DNA from 2 places in the Anaerotruncus sp. AF02-27 genome. Region 1 is predicted to be linked to the other one. Evidence: predicted binding sites of a transcription regulator. Region 1 holds the regulator's gene; the other holds the start of a gene.

Evidence for each region. The regulator HrcA, encoded in region 1, represses chaperone genes, less so after heat shock. The targets are predictions, from matches to a motif close to TGTTAGCACTCNNNNNNNNNGAGTGCTAACA.
Region 2: htpG (molecular chaperone HtpG) is a predicted target of HrcA. The motif match lies at 1,682-1,712, and genes of this name have one in related genera.

Annotation. Positions count from the first base shown of each region.
Region 1 covers NZ_QSBX01000009.1:130,898-134,315, reverse strand. Annotated here, with positions in the region: gene DWV16_RS09420 (hypothetical protein) at 1-215, opposite strand, end outside; gene DWV16_RS09415 (HPr family phosphocarrier protein) at 487-711, opposite strand; gene hrcA (heat-inducible transcriptional repressor HrcA) at 961-2,037, shown strand; gene grpE (nucleotide exchange factor GrpE) at 2,066-2,650, shown strand; gene dnaK (molecular chaperone DnaK) at 2,879-3,418, shown strand, end outside.
Region 2 covers NZ_QSBX01000033.1:23,279-26,696, reverse strand. Annotated here, with positions in the region: gene htpG (molecular chaperone HtpG) at 1-1,637, opposite strand, end outside; gene DWV16_RS16645 (V-type ATP synthase subunit D) at 1,819-2,493, opposite strand; gene DWV16_RS16640 (V-type ATP synthase subunit B) at 2,535-3,418, opposite strand, start outside.

The DNA.
Region 1 (3,418 bases):
CCGATGATATCGTCGCGGTAATAGTAGGAGATGGAACCGCCCGCGCCGATTTCAACCGTATCGCCGGGCTGCAAAATCTGCCCGGCTGAGAGGCCGCCAGGATGGTAGCTTGCCGCGGCGGCAACGGCAAGGCTGAAAGCGCCTGTGAAAATACAGGAAATGGCGGCAAGCATGAGCAGGCCGCGGAAGAAAGGATGCTGTCTGAGCCGGACCATAATAAAATCCCCCTTGTGATATTGTCCAGATCAGTATAGAAAAGCGCCGCGCTGCTGTCGATTTCCCATATTCCCAATTGCTTCTGAAATTGGGAACAGAAGGAAAATTTTGTCGAAATTTGTCGATTTTGAACAAAGAAAAACGGCCCCGGCAATTCGCTTCGGGAGCGTGTGAAAAGATTGTACGGGGATTGTAAGAAAAACGGAAAATTATATGACAACAGGAAAGCCCCGCCAATGGCGGGGCGAAGGTCCGGATCTGCTGGGCGGGTTACGCCACGGCCCATTTGCGCAGTTCCTGCAGGAAGGTGCGGTCGTCTGTGACGACTTTGACCGGCTTGCTGTAATCGAGCGCCATGAGACCGAGCACGGATTTTGCATCTGCGATGCTGCCGTCAACAGTGTGCACGCCAATATCCTGTGCGGACTGCATCGCCAGGAACATGAACTGGCGCAGGTCCTCCGCGGATTGGAGCATTACTTCTTTTGTGGTCATTTTGATAGCCTCCTTTTGCGTCAAAGCTGTTAAATATTTATCAATTTCTTGATATCATTAAACACCATCGGGATTAAAATGTCAATATACACAATTAACAAAATTGAATTTGCGCAAAATAGATAAAATTAGCACTCGAAATATATGAGTGCTAAAAATTCTGTAAACAATTCATGAATTCCGATCTCCCTTTCTTGACATCCTGAAAAAATGTGGTACATTATAGTTGTTGGCACTCGGAGATTATGAGTGCTAAGCGGACTTTGCTCAGTTGTGGAATGTGAGGTGTATGCGATGAAGCTCGACTTGAGAAAACTGAAAATCCTGACCGCGATCGTCGAGACTTACATCGATACCGGCGAGCCTGTCAGCTCCAAGATGCTGGCGCAGAAACTTGATATCAACGTCTCGCCCGCGACCATCCGCAACGACATGGCGGCGCTTTTTGATATGGGATTCCTTGAGCAGCCGCACACTTCCGCCGGACGCGTCCCCTCCCACCTGGGTTATCGGATTTATGTCGATCAGCTGATGCACTGCAAACCGCTGTCTGATGAGGAGCGCGGCGAGATTGACGCGCTTTTCAATGTGCATAACCCCGACCCGGACCGGCTTTTGGAGGATGCCGCGCAGGCGCTCGCGGATTACACCAACTGCGCGACCGTTTCCACCACGATCACACCGAAAACAGTGCGCGTCAAGCATATCGAAATTGTTCCGGCGGGCGTGCGCACGGTGGTCATCCTGGTCATCGCCTCGAACGGCGTCATCCGCGACAAGGTCTGCCGGGTGGATTTCGGCATCACCGCGGAGCTGCTCGAATTTATCAATAAGTTTATCAACGGCCGTCTGGTCGACAAATCGGTCAACGACATCTCCCAGTGGTACATCAATTCGGTTGCGGTCACGCTGGGCGAATATTCCCGGCTGTTTACCCCGATTCTGGCCACCGTTTACGAGCTCTGCAAAGAGATCGATGAAGGCCAGTTCTATACTTCCGGCGGGACCAACCTGCTGGGATATAAGGAGTTTTCCGATGTGGCGCACGATTTGCTGCTCACCATGCAGAACCGCGACCATCTGCTTGGCGTTATCGGCTCGAAGGACGACGCCGTTTTCATCACCATCGGCAAGGAAAACAGCCGAAGCGAGCTGGCCGACACGTCTGTGGTGGTCACCCGTTACTCCATCGGAAAGCAGAACGCGGGCGCGATTGGCGTAATCGGCCCGGTCCGGATGGATTACGCAAAGATTATCCCGCATCTTGAATATTTTTCGCAGACATTAGGGAAATTATTGGCGGAGACTTTTGAACAGGATGCGTAATAAAAACACATAGAAGGTAGGGAACAGATTGTCTCAGAAGCATAAGCATGAGCAGCCCATAGGCGAGGCGGACGAGGTCCAGGAACAGACGCAGCCGGAAGAAAAGACTCCGGAAGCGTCCGAGGAAACCGGGGAAGAAAAACAGCCGGAAGCGGAGCGCAAAGAGCCTGAAAAGACCGAGGCGGAACTGCTGGAAGAGCAGGTTTCGCAGCTGGGTGACAAGCTGCTGCGCACAATGGCCGAGTATGACAACTTCCGTAAGCGCAGCCAGAAGGAGAAGGAAGCGATTTACCCGCAGGCAACCGCAAATGCGGTGGCGCAGTTCGTTCCGATCATCGATACGTTTGAACGTGCGCTCGCGGTGGAATGCGCGGACGCGGAGTTTAAAAAGGGCGTGGAGATGATCCTGCAGAACTTTAAGGATGTGCTCGAAAAGCTCGGAGTCGAAGCGTTCGGCGCTGCGGGCGAGCAGTTCAATCCGGATCTGCACAACGCTGTGATGCACATTGACGATGAATCGCTTGAGACGAACATCATCACCGATGTGTTTCAGAAGGGATATAAAATCGGCGACCGGATCATCCGGCACGCGATGGTCAAGGTCGCAAACTGACCAGGGGGCGCTTTTGAAAAGTCTCCTTTGAAGCCCCTCGGGGCTTTCGGTCCTGCCGCGCCGCGAAGATCTTAAAGTTTCGTCGACCTTTTTAAAGGCTGGAGACATGGGGGCCGGCCTTTCCCGCGGGCCCTGCTTCAGGCGGTTTTTTTGCTGCTTTTTCAAGGAAAAGAAAGCAGGCATTCACCACGTTAAAATTTATTCCAATATATATGGAGGGCATTCATTATGGGAAAAATCATCGGTATTGACCTTGGTACTACAAATAGCTGTGTAGCGGTTATGGAAGGCGGCGAGCCGGTCGTCATCGCGAGCGCGGAAGGCAATCGCACGACCCCTTCGGTCGTTGCATTCTCGAAAACCGGCGAGCGTATGGTCGGCCAGGTTGCAAAACGCCAGGCGATCACCAACCCGGACCGCACGATTTCTTCGATTAAGCGCCACATGGGCACCGATTTTAAGGTGTCGATCGACGGCAAAAACTACACTCCGCAGGAAATTTCCGCGATGGTCCTGCAGAAACTGCGTGACGACGCGGAAGCTTACCTCGGCGAGAAGGTCACCGAAGCGGTCATCACGGTCCCGGCGTATTTCTCCGACGCGCAGCGCCAGGCAACCAAGGACGCGGGCCGCATCGCGGGACTTGATGTAAAGCGCATCATCAACGAACCGACCGCCGCGGCGCTCGCCTACGGCATCGATAAGGAAGCCGATCAGAAGGTCATGGTTTATGACCTCGGCGGCGGCACCTTTGATGTTTCGATCATC
Region 2 (3,418 bases), on a different contig from region 1:
TCACTTGAAATGCAGACAGGGTGGCTCTTGAGCTTTCCAGACAGGCGCACCGACGCAACCTTGCCGGAGAGCGCGGAAGAGAGCGTGTCAAGGAGTCCCTTGTTCTCTTCGCCAAGCTTCTTGAGCTCCTCCTTTTCCTCCTCGTTTTCAAGGCCGAGGTCGCTGTCCGAAACCGAACGAAACTCCTTGTCCTCAAATTTGAAGAGCATCTTGAGCGCGAACTCATCAATGTCGTCGGTCAGATAGAGGATTTCGCGTCCAGCGTCGCGGATGCGTTCGGTCTGCGGAAGAAGATCGATCTTTTCGATTGTTTCACCGCAGGCGTAATAGATGTATTTCTGATCCTCCGGCATCCGGCTGACGTATTCATGCAGGGTGACAGGCTTCTTCTCCTGTGAGGAGTAGAACATCAACAAATCCTGCAGAAGCTCCTTCTTTGCGCCGTAATCGCTGTAGACGCCATATTTGAGCTGCAAGCCAAAGTTTTTATAAAACGCTTCGTATTTGTCACGGTCGTTTTCAAGCATTGCGAGCAGTTCGGAGTGGATCTTCTTTTCGAGCCGCCCGGCGATGAGTTTAAGCTGCCGGTCGTGCTGAAGCATCTCACGGGAGATGTTGAGCGAAAGGTCCTGCGAATCGACCAGGCCTTTGACAAAGCTAAAGCAGTCGGGAAGCAAGTCGGCGCATTTGTCCATGATCAGGACGCCGGAAGCGTAGAGCTGCAGCCCCTTTTCATAATCGCGGCTGTAGTAATTAAACGGCGCGCGCGCCGGAATAAACAGCAGGGCGTTGTAGGTGGCGGAGCCTTCGGTGCTCGAGTGGATGACGCGCAGCGGGTCCTGGTAGTCGAAGAATTTCTCTTTGTAGAAATTGTTGTAATCCTCGTCGGTGACCTCGGATTTTTGCTTTTTCCAGATGGGAACCATGCTGTTGAGCGTTTCATTGACCGTATAGGTCTCATATTCCGGCTTTTCCTCAGGGCAGCCCTCCTTGAGACGGGAAGCTTCCATATCCATTTTGATGGGGTAGCGGATGTAGTCGGAATATTTTTTCACCAGAGCGGAGATCCGGTGGCTGTCGAGAAACTCGTCGTAGTTTTCCTCTTCGGAGTTTGGTTTGATGTGCAGGGTGATCACGGTGCCATGGTCCGGTTTTGCGCATTCCTCAATCGTGTAGCCCTCGACCCCGTGGCTTTCCCATTTCCAGGCTTCCTCCGAACCGAAGGCGCGGCTTTCGACCGTCACATCGTCCGAAACCATGAAAGCGGAATAGAAACCGACGCCGAACTGTCCGATGATGTCGACATCCTCCTTCTGTTCATTCTCCTGCTTAAAGGCGAGCGAACCGCTCTTGGCGATGGTGCCGAGGTTCTGCTCGAGCTCGTCTTTGGTCATGCCGCAGCCGTTGTCGGTGATGGTCAGCGTGCGTGCGTCCTTGTCGACCGCAAGGCTGATTGCGAAATCTCCGCGGGAAAGACCGGTCGCACCGTCCGAAAGCGAATGGTAATAGAGCTTGTCGATCGCGTCGCTGGCGTTGGAGATCAGCTCCCGCAGGAAAATCTCCTTGTGGGTGTAAATCGAGTTGATCATCAGGTCGAGCAAACGCTTCGATTCGGCCTTGAACTGTTTGGTTCTCATGATGAACAAGCATCCCTTTCAATCTGAAATAATGACAAACAAGAAGTTAGCACTCAAATATATCGAGTGCTAACTTAAATATACCCGATTCCTGCCAAAAAATCAAGTATAAATTGTGAACAAACCGAGAATGCGCAAAAAAAGGGCCGCCCGACGGGCGGCCCCAACAGTGGTATGGATTCTATTCGGACCAGCCTTGTTCGCGCTCCTTGTAGTGGTGCGCTTCCTGTAGCATCATGTCCTTGACCTTCATCAGGCGGATCTGAGTGGAACGCTCGTTCTCATCCAGCTTCATCGTGATGTACTTGATGTTCTCCTGTGTCTCCGGGATCATAACATGCTCGAGCGCGTTGACGCGGCGGCGGGTCTTTTCGATCTCAGCCGCCATCAGCTGACAGGATTTTTCGCATTCGGCTAGCCGCAGCATGTCGGGCAGGACATCGGCCAGGGATTTGACCGCGTCGTCCAGATCGGAGGAGGTGAACGCAAAACCGTAGGAATAGATGTTGTTCGCGTCGGAGGAGCGGGTCTTATATTCGAACACGGGGATCTCAACGCTCATGACGTTCTTTTGGGAAGCCTCCAAAAAGACCTCCTGCATCGGAGCCATCAGGGCAACGTTGAGCACCTCGTCGTCCATCCCCGCGCGCGCAAGCACGAAGTTTTTATTTGCGGCGGCAATACCTGCCTCAACCTTTTCGCGCAGCGCTTTATTTTCCCGGACGAGATCCAAAAACTGCCGCATCAATTCGTCGCGCTTATCCTTGAGCAGCTTGTGGCCGCGGCGAGCGGTAGACAGCTTCTTTTTGAGGCGGGTCAGCTCCATACGCGTTGGATTTACATGGGTAGATGCCAAGGGTCAATCACCCCTTTCCCATAAATTGAATCGCGGCGTCATCAGGCTTCTTCCTCTGCAAGGATATCGCCGTATTTGCCGTAATGCTCGTCGAGGAATTCGTCCTTGATACGTTTGAGCTCACTTCTCGGCAGGATCGAAAGCAGCTGCCAGCCGATCCGCAGGGTCTCTTCAATGTCGCGGTTGGCGGTGTAGCCCTGCGAGACGAAGTGGCGCTCAAACGCGTCGGCAAACTTCGCATAGAGCAGGTCGATGTCGGTCAGAGCCGCTTCGCCAAGGATGACCATGAGTTCCTTCGCGTCCTTGCCGCGCGCGTACGCCGCAAACAGCTGATTTAAGACGTTCGAATGGTCGGCGCGGGTTTTGCCTTCGCCGATGCCCTTGTCCTTAAGCCTCGAGAGGGAAGGCAGCACGTCGATCGGCGGGGTGACGCCCTTGCGGTACAGGTCACGGGAGAGGATGATCTGACCTTCGGTGATGTAACCGGTGAGGTCTGGGATTGGGTGGGTTTTGTCGTCCTCCGGCATCGTCAGAATCGGGATCATGGTGATTGAGCCGTTCCTGCCGCGCTGGCGTCCGGCGCGCTCGTAGATCGACGCGAGGTCGGTGTACATGTAGCCAGGGTAACCGCGGCGTCCGGGGACTTCCTTGCGGGCCGCGGAAACCTCACGCAGCGCGTCGGCGTAGTTGGTGATGTCGGTGAGGATGACCAGCACGTGCATGCCCTTTTCAAAGGCGAGAAATTCAGCGGCGGTCAGCGCCATACGCGGGGTTGCGATACGTTCGACAGCCGGGTCGTTTGCGAGGTTGATGAAGAGTACCGTGCGGTCGAGCGCGCCGGTTTCCCTAAACGAGTTGATGAAGAAGTTCGATTCCTCGAAGGTGATGCCCATCGCGGCAAAGACGACCGCGAACGGTTCGGTGG